DNA from 2 places in the Empedobacter sp. ULE_I140 genome. Region 1 is predicted to be linked to the other one. Evidence: riboswitches for the same ligand, from Rfam matches in the RefSeq annotation. Region 1 holds a riboswitch; the other holds the start of a gene.
What was found. Region 1 has a riboswitch for S-adenosylmethionine ahead of ACTS9J_RS11265 (hypothetical protein). Riboswitches for the same ligand answer to the same signal wherever they lie in the genome.

Region 1 (3,432 bases):
AAACTCTTTTTCGAGGATACCGTCTACTATTTTTTCAACCTTATCGATGTTTGCTTTTAGTAATTCGTTGTCTTCTATTTGTTCTATTTCGTGGAACTGTACATGTTTGTTAAACTCTTGCAGTTTGGCGTAATAACGTTTCAATTCTGCTTTGTTGAACAAGTTTCCATTCTTCACATAAATCACATGTATTTTTGATTTGATGTATTGCGAAACTTGCAATATATCGCCTCTATTGCGTGATATATCTATCGAATAAAAAATAGATTTCAGGTATTCGCTTTTAGCTGTTGGCTCTTTTACCAACCAATCTGTAGTCTTAGGACTTGCTGCTATCGGAATAATATTCAGCACCTTATTTGGATACAAACATGCCATTTCCCACGCTAATCCTCCACCTAAATCTGCACCAATAATGGCAAAAATCTCGTCTACTTCCAATTCAAATAACGTCAACCAAAACAATACCGCTACATCGCGTGCTGTAATGTGATCGCGTGGAATATAGTCGTACTTTATGGTTTCGGAAACGCCATTTCCAGGAATATCTATACAGATTACCGTATACTCATTAAGATCAATTGCTTTGTTTTTCCCCATGACTCCATCCCAATGATAGGTACAATCTGAATCTCCATGTAAGGAATGGTTAATCAAAATGACTGGAGCTGTTCCTAATGGAAGTCCAAAAAGTTGAAATGTTACCGAAACATTGTTTAAGATTGTGTTGTCCTCTAAGGGCCAAACTGGGATCGTTACTTGTTGTAAACTTTGCATTGTTTTTAATTTTATATTGGTAATTGTTGTTTTTGTTCAAAAAAAATCCCCATCGAAACTCGACAGGGAACATAAAATATATTAAAAAATAAAATCTCTTTTTAGTATACATGACTTTCCCACGTCTGGATATTCCAAACCTGTTTGCGAATCGACATATATAAGCACGTAAACTTCATTTTTTAATTACTTTGTTAGTCAAATGTATAAAATAATTTTCGGCAAACAATTAAATTTCTCTTAATTATTTGTAAAATTTTCTAAATCTCTATTTTTAATAACGAATTCGAAATATCTTCTTGAGGAGATTATGGTGATGTTTTCTTAATGAGAAGCTGAAATGAATTCAGCTTGACAATCCATGTATTTATTAGTTTATATTGTTTTTTAAACTTATTCGTTTAGATTCTTCATTTCCGTTAACGATTCATTCAGAATGACAATAGGTAAAAAATACCTACTTGAGGAGATTATAGAGGAGTTTTTTTGATGAGAAGTTGAAATAAATTCAACTTGACAATCTTTATTTTATTAGTTATAGCCTATTATATAATTTGAATAAAAATTCGTCAATTCGAGTGATTTTTAGAAATGTAATGAATAAAAATTGTATCGAGAATAGAATTTTATCTTCTAAAACTTTATTCTCGATACAAAATTCTAAAAGAATTTCACTCGAATTGACGGGTTTTATTGATAAAATTATCAGAATACATAACGGGTTCGTTATATTCTTTTTTATACAGAAGTATAAAAGTCTTGTCACCCTAAACTCGTTTCAGGGTCCTATCTAATTCAGAACATAAAAATTACAACCACATAGAGACATAGATTTAACAATATTGATGAATAGAGATAAATTGAAAAAAGAATAAGTGAACTAATATTACGATGTATCTATGTGGTAGAATATTAAAAAACAAATCAAGTAATTATTTAAAACTTTATTCTCGAAACAAAATCCTATTTAGAATATTATTCTAAATAATTGTTTTAAAATAAAATTATCAGAATACATTACTACATATTCAATTTTTTATGTAGTTTTACATCGTATTTCGAATCGTAGAAAACGATACCAACCGAGAGGAGTCTCCACGGTGGTAAAACAATACGGGAGTTCATCCAAAAACAACGAAAAATCCCCTATTATCGAAATACAATAATTGTTTTATTTTAACTATTTATTGTATGTCACAAAACATTTCTGAGCTTAATTTAGCTCCTATATCAGATGAAAAATTGGTCGATTTTATCAACCAACAATTACCTATTATAGTTCCTGCGCTAAAAGATCATATTGTCGAAGAATTCAAGAGAAGAGGTTTGGATTATCGTCATCTATACAATGTAAAAACAGATGAATTGAATATTAAACTTCCGCTTAGTTTGATTGATGGTTGCTTGTTCGAGCGTAATATTCCCAAACCGCCTTTGGTAGGGAATTTCTACGCTGTTGTACATAGATTGAGAAATTTTTTGCAACATAGCAAAGAATTGAACGGAAAACGCCTTAAAACGTTTCATTATATCTTCGATCAACTTTATTTACCTTATGAATTGATTGATATTATTTCGGAAGATGATGTCAAAAATCTAACTGAAGATGATGTATTTATTACCTTCAAAAACTCGAAACAACATTTCCCGAACGATAAGATTATCAATAAAATTCCGAAAAATAATTTATTGATTACCGTCGACAAAGGGAATTATTACCGCGGTTTGGATAAAGTAATTTTGTCGCATCATAATACAATTATCAGAGAAGAAAACTTGAATAACGTAACTGCATAACTGAAATTGCTTTCGACAAATCTCTATATTTGTTGAAAGCAATTTTATATGACGCCAGAAAAAAGAGAATTAGTAGAAGCAAGTTTTAATCGTTCGGAAACCTTAAAATTTTATAACGCATCACTTATCGAATGCGAAACGGACTATGTTTCGATTAAGATTCCAAAACAAGAAATGATGACACGTAAGCACGGAATGTTTAATGGTGCTATGATTGCTTCTTTGGTTGATGTTTCATCTGGTTATGCTGCTGTTTCTCACTATGACGACGATTGCTACGTGGTAACAGTTGAGTTAAAGGTGAATTATTTGCGACCTGCTTTGGGTGATTATTTACTATCAAAAGCCTATGTGATAAAAGGCGGAAAAAAGATAAGCACCATACGCACAGAGATTTTTGTGGTTGATGAAACTACTAACAAAGAAACCCACGCTGCTACTTCTTTGGTGACTATGATGAGAATAAAATGATGCAAGATTTTCTTACCATTGATTATTTAGAACACGGAAATGAAATACAACACAATGTGTTTCATTTGTTGCGCAATCATCAAATTTTAGAAAAACTTGACACATACAAACCTATTGTCGTAGGTACAATTCCGATTGAAATCAATATTGAAAATAGTGACATTGATATTATTGGTGAAACGTCTAATTTTGAAAAGGCCGCAAATCATTTATCAAAGAATTTTTCTCATCATATTGAATTCAAAATCGATCAATTAACAAACAATAACGAAACTTGTTTGACGTGTAATTTTAGAATTGATACGTTTGAAATTGAGATTTATTTAGAGAATAAGATTCCAACCGAACAAAATGCCTATCGACATATGCTCATTGAGGCGAAACTAC
Region 2 (3,432 bases), 620 kb from region 1:
AGCGAACTTCCAATCAAAACTCCATTATATTCGTTATTCACAAGCGCAATTGTTTTATTTAATTCAACAAAAGTTGGCAAAACTGTTGATGTAATTTCACCCGTTTGATGATTAATTTTAGAATTAGCAATCAACTTTATTGTATAATTTTTTTCTTTTGCGTATTTAAAATCTTCAACTTTCAATGAAGTAATTCCTTTTCGAATAACTTGATCAACATCAATCTTTTTACCGAAAGCATGCAACGTAATAATTGCTAATTTACTCGACGCATCAAAACCTTCTACATCAGCCGTTGGATCAGCTTCTGCAAAACCACTTTCTTGCGCTGCTTTTAAGGCATCTTGATACGACTCATTTTCATTCGCCATTTTCGTCAAAATGTAATTTGTTGTCCCATTTACAATTCCAGATACATAATTCAATAAATCGTTATCAAAATATTCTTCTAGATTTCTAATAATCGGAACTGACCCGCAAACAGAGGCTTCATAAAGAAAAGAAACATTGTTTTGTGCTTGCAAATCCAATAATTCTTTGTGATGATCTGCAATCAATTTTTTATTTGCACTTACCACATGTTTACCTTTATTGAACGCTTTTATAATGATATCATGTGCCGCATCAGCATCCGAAATTAACTCAACAACAACATTTATTTCATCGTCATTTAAAATATCATCCGCATTAGTCGAAAATAATTCAGACGGAGCATTTCTAGATTTAGAATTATCTTTAATTACAATTTTTTTAATTGCAGCATTCAATTGTGGTTTTTCTTCCAATACCTTGTAAATTCCTTCTCCTACAACTCCAAATCCGAACAATCCGATATTTATTTTTTTCATTTATTTGTTTTGTTTTTAATTATTTACCAAAGAAAAGTGAAGAAAAAAAATGGTTCAATCGCATAAAAACAATTGAACCATTTTGAATAAAGAATATTATTGAAGATTGGTTTACAGTAGTTTTTATTCATCTTTCCTATAAGGATGGATTTAGCACCTTGATTCATTAATCAGGTTGCTAAAGTTTCTTTGGGCCATTTCCCTCCACTTTTCTTGATAAAATGTAAATTTTAATGAACTATTTCTGAGGACAAATTTAGGCGAAAGAATTCTATATATCCAAATTAATTTCATTTCTTTAATTTAATATTTTCCGTAATTATAGATAAAAATACACAAATAATGAATTTTATTCTATAAATATTTATAGACAAAAATAATTTTCTAAAAAATACAATTAAAAGAAAAAACAAATCTTAATAATTTTTAATAAAACCCTATTTTTATTAAAAATATTCTAAAAACTACAATTTTCAATAACTAATTAAAATATTATTTCTTTAAAATAGTAATTTTAAAGAAATATTTTCTAAAATAAATTTCAAAAATGACCTATTAGAGATTTTGAACTATTTCAAACAAAAATTATTTCTATGAACCAAGTTTCGAACTCGTTTTTTTCAATCTTGATTTTTTTATTCTCAATACTTTAAATAATTTTGCACATAGCTTTATAAAGAAAGATGGAGGGAATAGGCCCGTTGAAATCTTAGCAACCCAAAGTATAGTTGGGTGCTAAATCCTACTCAAATAGAGAAAGATAAGGACTTACCTCACACTTCTTCCCATAAGGCTTTTAAAATATTTAGAATGAAATTAGACGATATACTAAAAGAGCGTATTGTTATTTTAGATGGTGCAATGGGAACGATGATCCAAAAGCACAATTTACAAGAAGAAGATTATCGTGGAGAACGATTCAAGGATTTTCATACTTCTTTAAAAGGAAATAACGATTTATTGGTTTTAACCCAACCTCAAATCATAAAAGATATTCACCGAGAATATTTGGCTGCTGGTGCAGATTTAATCGAAACAAATACGTTCAATGCCAATATTATTTCGATGGTTGATTATGACATGGTTGATTTGGTTGATGAATTAAATTACGAAGCCGTTCGTTTAGCGAAAGAAGCGTGTGAAGAGTTTTCTACGCCAGATAAACCTCGTTTTGTTGTTGGTTCTTTAGGCCCTACAAACAAGACAGCCTCTATTTCGCCACAAGTAAATGACCCAAGTTATCGCGATGTAGATTTTGATATATTGGCAAATGTTTATTATCGTCAAGCAAAAACAATGTTAGAAGCTGGTGCCGATATTTTACTTGTTGAAACTATTTTTGATACTTTAAATGCAAAAGCAGCATTTTATGGAATTCAAGATGCAATAGAAAAAACAGGAATCAACGTTCCTTTAATGGCTTCTGGTACAATAACAGATAAATCTGGACGTACACTTTCTGGACAAACAACAGAAGCTTTCTTGATTTCATTAGAACATATTGATTTAATTTCAGTTGGGTTAAATTGTGCTTTAGGTGCAAAAGATTTGATTCAATATTTAGAAGTTTTAGCCGAAAAAGCACCATTTTATGTCAGCGCATACCCAAATGCTGGTTTACCAAACGCTTTCGGTGGATACGATGAAACTCCTGAAATGATGCGAGATTTTATCAAACCCTTCTTGCATAAAAAATTGGTAAATATTTTAGGTGGATGTTGTGGAACTACACCAGATCACATCAAATTGATGGCTGATTTAGCAAAAGAATACGAACCTCGAAAAATTAATGTAGAATGTCAGGCGTAAAAATTCAACTTTCTGGATTAGAACCTTTAATTGTTCGTGAAAATTCAAACTTTGTCAACGTTGGTGAACGTACAAATGTTACTGGTTCTAAAAAATTCTTGCGATTAATCAAAGAAGAAAAATTTGAAGAAGCACTTCAAGTTGCACGTGATCAAGTAGATGGTGGCGCGCAAATTATCGACATCAATATGGATGAAGGTATGCTTGATGGTGTAGCTTCTATGGTGAAATATTTACGTTTGATTGCTTCTGAGCCTGATATTTCGAAAGTTCCAATTATGATTGATTCTTCGAAATGGGAAATTATTGAAGCTGGTCTAAAAAATGTTCAAGGTAAAGCGATTGTCAACTCAATTTCTTTAAAAGAGGGAGAAGAATTATTTATCGAACATGCGAAGAAAATTAAACGTTACGGTGCTGCAACAGTGGTTATGGCGTTTGATGAGAAAGGTCAAGCGGATAATTATGAACGTCGAATCGAAATTGTAAAACGTTCGTATGATATTTTGGTAAATCAAGTAAATTTCAATCCAAGAGATATCATTTTTGATGTGAATATTTTCCCAGTTGCAACAGGAATGGAAGAACATCGCCGTAATGCCATCGATTTTTTTGATGCAACAAAATGGATCAAAGAAAATCTTCCGCATGCGTTAGTTTCGGGTGGAGTTTCGAATGTTTCATTTTCCTTCCGTGGAAACAATGCGGTTCGTGAAGCGATGCACACGGCGTTTTTATATCACGCCATTAAACACGGAATGGACATGGGAATCGT

Region 2: another riboswitch for S-adenosylmethionine. It lies ahead of ACTS9J_RS08250 (homocysteine S-methyltransferase family protein); the one in region 1 lies ahead of ACTS9J_RS11265 (hypothetical protein).

The regions. Positions count from the first base shown of each region.
Region 1 covers NZ_JBQMTX010000001.1:2,363,540-2,366,971, forward strand. The annotation lists gene ACTS9J_RS11260 (alpha/beta fold hydrolase) at 1-777, opposite strand, end outside; SAM-I-IV-variant riboswitch at 1,826-1,920, shown strand; gene ACTS9J_RS11265 (hypothetical protein) at 1,969-2,574, shown strand; gene ACTS9J_RS11270 (PaaI family thioesterase) at 2,623-3,045, shown strand; gene ACTS9J_RS11275 (DUF4269 domain-containing protein) at 3,045-3,432, shown strand, end outside.
Region 2 covers NZ_JBQMTX010000001.1:1,743,799-1,747,230, reverse strand. The annotation lists gene ACTS9J_RS08255 (homoserine dehydrogenase) at 1-848, opposite strand, end outside; SAM riboswitch class I at 973-1,071, opposite strand; SAM riboswitch class I at 1,517-1,615, shown strand; gene ACTS9J_RS08250 (homocysteine S-methyltransferase family protein) at 1,659-2,657, shown strand; gene metH (methionine synthase) at 2,645-3,432, shown strand, end outside.